DNA from 4 places in the Roseibium sp. M-1 genome. Region 1 is predicted to be linked to each of the others. Evidence: riboswitches for the same ligand, from Rfam matches in the RefSeq annotation. Region 1 holds a riboswitch; each other region holds the start of a gene.
What was found. A riboswitch is a leader RNA that binds a small molecule or an ion and turns the genes downstream of it on or off. The one in region 1 is predicted to bind cobalamin.
Positions count from the first base shown of each region.

Region 2: another riboswitch for cobalamin. It lies ahead of cobU (bifunctional adenosylcobinamide kinase/adenosylcobinamide-phosphate guanylyltransferase); the one in region 1 lies ahead of nrdH (glutaredoxin-like protein NrdH).
Region 3: another riboswitch for cobalamin. It lies ahead of ACX3M4_RS27185 (hypothetical protein); the one in region 1 lies ahead of nrdH (glutaredoxin-like protein NrdH).
Region 4: another riboswitch for cobalamin. It lies ahead of ACX3M4_RS00600 (DUF1636 family protein); the one in region 1 lies ahead of nrdH (glutaredoxin-like protein NrdH).

Region 1 covers NZ_CM137257.1:3,620,920-3,623,110, forward strand. Annotated here, with positions in the region: gene nrdE (class 1b ribonucleoside-diphosphate reductase subunit alpha) at 1-663, opposite strand, end outside; gene nrdI (class Ib ribonucleoside-diphosphate reductase assembly flavoprotein NrdI) at 645-1,049, opposite strand; gene nrdH (glutaredoxin-like protein NrdH) at 1,054-1,275, opposite strand; cobalamin riboswitch at 1,380-1,586, opposite strand; gene ACX3M4_RS16335 (carboxynorspermidine decarboxylase) at 2,011-2,191, shown strand, end outside.
Region 2 covers NZ_CM137257.1:742,814-745,004, reverse strand. Annotated here, with positions in the region: gene cobW (cobalamin biosynthesis protein CobW) at 1-420, opposite strand, end outside; gene cobU (bifunctional adenosylcobinamide kinase/adenosylcobinamide-phosphate guanylyltransferase) at 417-968, opposite strand; cobalamin riboswitch at 1,003-1,215, opposite strand; tRNA gene ACX3M4_RS03425 (tRNA-Asn) at 1,551-1,626, shown strand; gene ACX3M4_RS03420 (hypothetical protein) at 1,811-2,191, opposite strand, start outside.
Region 3 covers NZ_CM137257.1:6,041,501-6,043,691, forward strand. Annotated here, with positions in the region: gene ACX3M4_RS27175 (TetR family transcriptional regulator) at 1-237, opposite strand, end outside; gene ACX3M4_RS27180 (hypothetical protein) at 434-715, opposite strand; gene ACX3M4_RS27185 (hypothetical protein) at 687-1,085, opposite strand; cobalamin riboswitch at 1,214-1,422, opposite strand; gene ACX3M4_RS27190 (trans-sulfuration enzyme family protein) at 1,697-2,191, opposite strand, start outside.
Region 4 covers NZ_CM137257.1:120,476-122,666, reverse strand. Annotated here, with positions in the region: gene ACX3M4_RS00610 (ABC transporter substrate-binding protein) at 1-180, opposite strand, end outside; gene ACX3M4_RS00605 (ABC transporter ATP-binding protein) at 196-969, opposite strand; gene ACX3M4_RS00600 (DUF1636 family protein) at 966-1,370, opposite strand; cobalamin riboswitch at 1,759-1,970, opposite strand.

The DNA.
Region 1 (2,191 bases):
TGCCCCCGCCTCGCGGATGTTGGTGAGAAGCAGGGCCACCCCACCGCCGCGCTTGGAGAGCTGCAGCGCGGAATTGATACCGCGGCCGATGGATTCCATGTTGTCTTCAAGGCGCAGCAGGAAGCAGGAGATCAGCTCGCCGCGCTGCTTCTTGCCGGCGTTCAGGAAGGTCGGCGTCGCCGGCTGGAACCGGCCGGATATGATCTCGTCCATCAGCCGCATGGCGAGATCCTCGTCACCCGCCGCCAGCGTCAGCGATACCATCACCACGCGGTCCTCAAACCGTTCCAGGTAGCGCTTGCCGTCGAAGGTCTTCAGCGTGTAGCTGGTGTAGTACTTGAAGGCACCGAGGAAGGCCGGAAAACGGAACTTGCGGGCATAGGCGGCTTCGAAGATCGCCTTGACGAAGGCCGCGTCGTATTGCTCCAGCACCTCGTTCTCGTAGTAGCCCTCGCGCACCAGATAACCGAGTTTTTCCTCCAGCGAATGAAAGAACACCGTGTTCTGGTTGACGTGCTGGAGGAAATACTGGCGCGCCGCCTGACGGTCGGCGTCAAACTGTATCCTGCCATCCGCGTCATAAAGGTTCAGCATCGCGTTGAGGGCGTGATAGTCGAGATTTGCCGCCGTGCTTGCCGGGCGGTCTAGGACTGTCGTTTCCAAAATTCTGTCATCCCGTGTTGGACGCGGTAGAGATCGGTCTCGGTTCCCGCAAGCTCGAAGCGGTAGAGCAGCGGGACGCAGCATTTCTTCGACACGACATCTCCGGCATAGGCAAAAAAGCTCCCGAAGTTGCGGTTGCCGGAGGCAATGACACCTGTCAGGAAGGATCGCGTCGGCGCATCGTTCAGGAAGCGGATCACCTGGCCGTGCACTGCACCCCGTCCCTCTCCATCCGCAAAGGTCGGCAGGATCAGGATGAAGGGCGCGTGGACAACAGGAAGCGCTTCCGACTTGTTCCGCGGGATGCGGAGCGCCGGGCTTCCGAGTTTTTCGATGAACCGTTGCGTGTTTCCCGAGGCACTCGAAAAATAGACGAGCCGGGTCAAGGCCCTAGCTCAGAGCCGCGATCTTGTCCGGGCGGAACCCGGCCCAATGATCACCGCTGACTTCCACGACCGGCACCTGTTTGTAGCCAAGGGACTGGACGTGCTCGAAAGCATCCGCATCTTCGCTGAGATCGATGATGATGTATTCGACGCCGCGCTGGTCGAGCGCGCGGTAGGTGGCGTTGCACTGAACACAGGACGGCTTGCTGTAAACGGTGACGGTCATGTCTCTTGCACCCCGAAGAAGTTTCCAGATTGTGGACGGCTGGAGGCACGAGAGAGCATGTGGGAGGCACATGCCTTCAAGCGTCGCCCGGACCCGCCGTCCGCTGACGTTGTTCATTCAAGGCAGGTCTCCTGGCTCACGGGTCGAAGCCCTGTCATCCGCCTTCCCGGGATATCCCAGTGGTCATTGGATGACGGCTCGCCGTTCACAGTTGCGGGGGCAGCGCCGGATTTGCCTTTGGCAAAGCGCACCGGCTTCCCTCTTAGCCGGCAATTCAAAAGAATCACCAGACCCTGAATACCAGATACAGTATGGGGGACAGCTCTGAAGTCAATATGAAGCGTATCTGACGCGGAAATCGAGCGGGGAAAATCTCTGCCCCGCAAGCCTTTCCGTCGATTTCCGGCAGGCTGCGGACCTTGTTGGCGGCCGGCCGTTCCGGCAAACCGATTCTCTCCCGGTGAGAGCGTTAAGTGTGTGCATCCATATGCGCATGATCGTGTCTGCGGCCGGGGGGCTGTGTAGAGAAGTTTTCCCGTCCTCCTTGCCGAATCCGGCTGCGAGACGGTATCCGTCACGCCGACGGCGAGCCCGGTGAGACTTTCGAGGGGCCGGCCGGCGGTTTGACATCGACGCTCCGGCCTGTCACTCAACGCCGGGAAACCGGGCTGACGCCCATTTCACTGACCTTGAGGCCGCCGCTGCGGCCGCTGGCAATGCTGGATTCGGATTATCATGATCGAGACGCCCTACTACCTGATCGACAAGGCCGGCCTGCTCCGCAATCTGGAGAAGATTGCCTATGTCAGGGAGCGCTCGGGGGCCAAAGCCCTGCTCGCGCTGAAGTGTTTTGCCACCTGGTGTGTGTTCGATTTCATGCGCGACTACATGGATGGCACGACCTCGTCGTCGCTGA
Region 2 (2,191 bases), 2.9 Mb from region 1:
TGCGTCCAGAACCGTCACGACACCATCCACGGTCACCTTCGGTTTGACACTCGGCCAGGAAAAGGCGCGCACCAGCGGCTGCGGCAAAGCGAGACCAGACGTTTCGATGACGATATGCTCCGGCGGGTTGTCGCGGGCGAGCAACATTTCCATGGTCGGCAGGAAATCGTCGGCGACAGTGCAGCAGATGCAGCCGTTGGTCAGCTCGACCACTTCTTCGGCGGCGCAATCCGGATCGGCGCAGCCGTTCACCAGCGAACCGTCGAATCCCATGTCGCCGAATTCGTTGACGATCAGCGCGATCCGCTTGCCGTTGGCATTGGTCAGGAGATTACGGATCAGCGTGGTCTTGCCCGCGCCCAGAAACCCGGTGACGATGGTTGCCGGGATTTTCCGGCCCGACTGTTGAGAAGAAGTCATAATCTGATATCCGGTTGAGAGGTGGGTTTCAGAAGGATCGGCAGGCCGGCGGCAACGAACACCACTTTGGAGCAGACCCCGGCCATAACCTGATTGAGCCGGCCCTGCGCATCGCGGAACGACCTTGAGAGGCGGTTCTCCGGCACGATGCCCATGCCGACCTCGTTGGAGACGAAAACAACAGGACCGGCAAGCCTGGGCACCGCCGCGCAGAGCTGCGCGGTTTCTTCGGCAAGATCCCTTTTGGCAAAGAGAAGATTGGAGAGCCAGAGCGTCAGGCAATCGACGAGAATGGCCCGGTCCGGACGGCTTTCGGCGGCAAGAATGCCGGCAAGGTCGGTCTGTTCCTCGATTGTCTTCCAGGTGTCGCCACGCTGTTGCCTGTGCAAGGCGATGCGCTTGCCCATTTCCGCGTCATGGGCGGCGCCGGTCGCGACATAGAGTTTCGGAAAACCGGTCTCTTCCACGAGCCGTTCGGCGAACCGGCTCTTGCCGGAGCGGGCTCCGCCGAGGACCAGGGCGGTCCGTGCGCCGTGTTGATCAGTCAAATCCGTCTCCCGGCCGTCCACCCGACGGTCCCCAAGGGTTGTTCCTGCGACGGCCGGTCTCCTGGCTTGCGGTTCATCGCGTCTGCACCCCTTCCCGGCTCGTTTCAAGCCAGTGGTTTTCGTGCAGCCGCTCACCGCTCACAGTTGCGGGGGCAGCTCCGGATCTGGAGCAATCAGCTCCGCACCGGATTCCCGTTTCATCCGGACCGGGCACACGCCCTCTCCGGAACCGTCAGGACCTTCCTAACCGGATCTTGAGGCGCACACAAGCACCGCTCTTTTCACTCGTTCGGCAAGCACACTGCGCCCGATCCCGCGCAAACACCTGATTATCCGGCCGCATCCTTGCAAGCTTTGCGGATGGTTGAGCTGTTTCGATGTATCAAAGTGCTGGAAACGCAGCGTTTTACAGGCCGTTTCTAACCTCTATCGGTCTGAAAAATATCGGGTTTTCCACATAGGCTCCAAAAAAACGCCAGAGCGGAGAAAAAAACGCCTTGAGGGGCTTGGCAAACGGATCAAGCCTTTGATATACGCATCTCCATCGACGGGGCGGCAACACGCTGGCCCCGAGCGTGGTGATCCCCAGTAGCTCAGTTGGTAGAGCAAGCGACTGTTAATCGCTGGGTCGCTGGTTCGAGTCCGGCCTGGGGAGCCATCACCACTCTCTTCTAAATCCAAGAAATCATTGAGTTGTAGAAGCTCTGGGTCCTCCAGGCGCACGTTACGCGTTTGTCGATAGGGTACACCGAGTGCGTATTTGCATGGAATATCTTCGGCAACCTGGTCTTGAAAAGCCTCAAGCTGCCCTCAGCAGCCCTGCAAGCGGACTGACAACACTGTTAGAGCACGTCATCTGACAAACTGATCTTCAGAACCATGTCATTGTAGTCGAAATCGGAGTTTTCGGACGCCGACAGGTCTTCGAATCCAAATGTGTTTGTGCCGAATGTGCGGATATATTCATAACCGCCGTCGTGTGCATCGCCGATAAAGAAGACGTTGCCCGTCTGGGTGAAGAGAACGGGGGCATAGAAGCCGTCTTCGCCGTCAACCACCCAGGTATCCTCAAAGCCGAACGTACCGCCGCCGCCTTCCAGCAGAAAACCGCCGTCGACCTCGTCCCGGAGGGACTGCCGGAATTCCTCCGTGTTGCCGTAGTCGACGCCGCCGACGCTCGACGGGTCCCCCGTTTCCGGATCCAGTGACAGGCGAACAAAGCC
Region 3 (2,191 bases), 2.4 Mb from region 1:
GCCTGCATTCTTGACCGCTTCGAGGCGGCCCAGAAGTTCGGTATCCAGTTGCTGAAAGCGGCTCTTCAGAAGTTCCAGAAGCAGGTCGCTCTTGCTGCCGAAGTAATAGTTCACAGAGGCGACATTGGCTTCCGAGGCGTCCGTGATCTCGCGCACGGAAGTGGCCGAAATACCCTTTTCAGCCATCAGTCTTTCCGCATTCAACAACAGGCGCTGGCGTGTCGGTTCCGGCTCCATACTCCCTCCTCGGTTGGTCTGGAGGATGTAGACCGAAAGACGGGAGAGTTCAAACGTTGTTTGAAAAAGAGAGCCTGTTTCCTTTCATGTGTCAGGACGGTCAAAAAGGGGGCTCCAATCCGGTCGTTTATCTAATTTGCAATTTGATCCCAAAAGCCGCCAATCGTTCCGACCGCAATTTGTGAAGCCGTCGCCGTCAGCGATCACTCGGGTGATCGATGAATGTTATGCCGCGATAGTCCTTGCGGAAGCGGCCGAAGTCGCTGAGTGCCGGGACGACCTGTTCCAGAAACAGGCGCCCCACTTTCGTTGAGCCGCCCGGGAAGGCGACGCAGCCGTCGATGGCACCGGCCTTGGCCCAGTCCTTTATCGCGGCGACGGCATCGGTGGGCGTTCCAACAACCAGCCAGTGCGCCGATCCGATGACTTCCGGCCATAGCAGAAGGTCTTCAAGCGCCGTTGCGCGGGAAAATGACAACGTCCGGATCAAGCGCGACGATTGCCTCATAGTTCGGTTCGCTCTGGGTCTGCCCGGTAACAGCAACCGAGCCGTCCTCGGGCCAGTAACCCGGTTCCTTGAGACCATCAGCATCGAGACCGACAAGGGTTTCGACCCCGGCCACCGCGCGGACGAATTCGCCGTTATAAGCATTGAAGGCGACGATCCGGCTGACCGGGTTTTCGAAGGTGACGGTGACATCGGTTTCGTCGGTCACCGAGATTGGATCAGCCAGGGCAGCGCCGGTCACACCGGCCAACACAAAGACGGCCGCAATGGCCAGGCGAACGTGGCGAAGGTCCGGAACCTTAATTCGGCCGGACAGATTTGAAGAAATGGTCGTGAGCAAGTGTCCCGTGCTCCAGTTGCGGCGAAGCAAACGGAGACGGGTATGACCCATGGCCGGCCAGGTAGCCGGGATCGGTACACCTTCGGGTGCAAGTCATGAGACCCTCCTCCAGGACACCCCGCCCGGGTTTGATTGAACAAGCGCCGGCAGGTCTCCTGGCTTGTGGGTCAACACGCTCCCCGGCCTTCCCAGATCCGTTCCGGTCCAGTGGCCAGCTTGAGGGCGCTCTTCGCTTACAGTTGCGGGGACAGCTCCGGGTTTGCGACGTGCTCAAGCCTCCGCCGTGCACCGGATTCCCTTTTCATTCCTTTCGGAAACCGACGGCTCTTTGTGCGGGATTCCTCAAGACTAGTCAACGGCAGCATAAGGAAAACAGGCAGTGCAGACACATGCGGCCGGCCCTGGCGTTACTGGCAGTATTCACAGTAGGGCATTTTGGCGTTTGTCTTCTGAGCGCCCCTCTTTTCGGTGCTACCGGTTCCCCCCGGGTCAAGACGGCAACCCGGCGTGGCATTTAACGAAATATCTCGATGTCGTATCGGCGGGGCCAATTCCCGTTCTTTCACCTTCAGGACGGGAGTGAAAGAGAACCCCCGCAGATAGGCAGACCCTCAGGCCAGCATGCCGAAGAAGCGATCCAGGTCGTTGCGCAGGTCGCGTTCGTCCTCCAGTCCGATGCTCAGCCGCAGGATGATGCTGTTGTTGCGGGGATGCGGGGGCACGCGCGACGCAGCGACGTTCATCGGGGCGACCAGGCTGCGCGTGCTGCCCCAGGACGAGCCGATGGAGAACACTTCCAGCCCGTTCAGTGCGGCGTCGAGTTTCGGTCTGGCCGTCTCCGGGAGGACCACGGAGAAGACGCCACTTGATCCGCTGAAATCGCGTTTCCAGAACACGTGACCCGGGCTGTCCGGCAACGCGGGAAACAGAACTTCGCCAATGCCCCGGCCTGAAAGCTCGGTGGCGAGACCGGTCGCCACGCGGCCCACATGAGACAGACGCAGGGCCATCGTTTCCAGCCCGCGCAGCACAAGCGACACGGCATCCGGTGCGACCCCGATGCCCAGCATCCGCATCGTGTCGCGCAGCCGGCGGCGCAGATCCGG
Region 4 (2,191 bases), 3.1 Mb from region 1:
GGCCATCCGGTCGCGCAGTCCGAGGACCAGCATCATCTCAGTCAGATTGACGTCGTTCGATATGGCGGCCGCCGGGACGCTGTCGAAGGTGACATCCCGGTCGCAGCTCTTCACGGTAACCTGCGCAAAGGAGGTCCCGGCATAAAGAACCGCGGCAAGGCCGAGGGCTAACTGTTTCATGGCATTTCTCCAGGATCAAAGATGGAAAGTCAGATGAGGGCGTTCGCTCGCGGCAAGGAGTTCCCTTTGCACGCGCACCCCGTAGGCGTGTTCGATATGGGCCGGCGACAAAACCCTGTCCGGCGCCCCATAGGCAACGCTCCTGCCCTTGTGGAGCAGCAGCAGCCGGTCGCAGACGCCGGCCGCGAGGTTGAGGTCGTGCAGGCTGGCGACCACCGTGATGTCGAGACTGGCGATCAGGGCCACGATCTCCAGTTGATGGCGAATGTCGAGATGGTTGGTCGGCTCGTCCAGGATCAGGAGCTGCGGTTCCTGCGCAAGGGCACGTGCGACCATCACGCGCTGACGTTCGCCACCGGAAAGCGTTCCAAAGGCGCGGGCTGCGTAGGGCAGCAGGTCCATGCGCTCCAGAGCATCCGCAACTATTTCCGCATCCCGTTTGCCGCCCGAGGCAAAGCCGGAACCGTGCGGCCGCCGGCCGAGCACCACGATTTCCCTGACACTGAGGGCGAAATCCGTCGGTTGCTCCTGCAGGACGGCAGCGACCTTGCGGGCAACCGCGCGCGGCGATTGCCGCCAGATATCGGCGCCGTCGAGAAGAACGGCACCGCTCGCCGGACGGTGGAAGCGGTAAAGCAGGCGCAGCAGGGTGGACTTGCCGGCCCCGTTGGCACCGGCAATCCCGAGCACCTGTCCCGGCCCCAGATCGAAGCTCAGAGGATGGAGCACCGGTTCGCTTCTGCCCGGCTTCCAGCTTACCTCCCGCACCGAGAGCGCAGCACCGCTCATGACAGCGCAGCCTTGCCGGCCTCGGTCACGATCACGGCTGCAGGAAAGTGAAAAGGTGGAACCCCGCCCATCTTTTGAGCCTTTTCCTTGCTTCGGCTTCGATCCGTTTCCGCCAACCGCTTGCTTTCGGCAAAATCAACGAGCGCATCGATATCCGCCTGCGGATCAACGTCCCCGAACAGGTAGATTGCCTTGTCCGTTGCCCGGAACGCGGCGATGCAAGGCCGTGAACAACCGGCGAGCCCGGCTGTCCCGGAGATTTCGAACCCATCGCCCACGAAGGGAGACGCCATCGACATGGCTTCCTGAAGACGCCGTAGCAGCCGGTATCCGGGCAGGCACTGCGTCCCTCTGTGCCGGCAACTGGTGCAGACCTCGATCCGGTGCTGGCCGCAGGTCATGGTCTGCCTTCTTCCGGCATGGAATCGGCTCGCTCGACAACCTTCGGCAAAGCCGGTTTTCGGCCCCGTCGCGGATGGGAAGCTCTTCTGAACGAACTGATCGATCCCTCCCCGGTGCGCGAAAGCTCATTCAGCGTCACCACGTTCCCCTCTGTCGTCGAGGCGAACGGGACCTGGCAGCCATTCGGGCGCATGGCCCTGACCACGCGGTCGCAAAGACTGCTTGCCCGTGTGGGAAGCTCATGGAGATCTTGTGAATTGCTTGTCCGTTTCCGGTTCATATCGCCCTCCGCGATTGCGCGGCGTGGCGGAAAACCGAATGTCAGTCTGTGTCAGCAGGTGCCGATAAGCCATGTCACTCGCTCCTCCGGGACACCCCGCCCGGGTTGAAGTTGAAGATGCGATGGCAGGTCTCCTGACTTGCGGGTCGAAGCTCGCCTGATCCTTCCCGGGGTTTCCCCAGTGGCGCTTTCAGGTTCGCTCACCGCTCACAGTTGCGGGGGCAGTCACGGATTTGGCGCTTGTCGGCAAACCGCACCGTGTTCCCTTTTCATCCCGATCCAACGTGTGGAATCGGGAACCATCTCCTTTTGAGTGACTGAAATTGAAGGAGCTGTCAATTGGTCCGGACGGATCGAGCAAGAGGTTTGCCTCAAAATGCTGATTGGCCATTTCCCGGAAGGTACACGGGTGCGGAATGTCTTCGTCTGCAGAATTGCCCGCCAAGTCGTCGGCGCGATTGGGTAGCATCTTTACAACCTGTGGACACCGTCGCAAGTTCCGGCTAATTCAAACGAATTGATTTCATCAGGTTCCTGGAA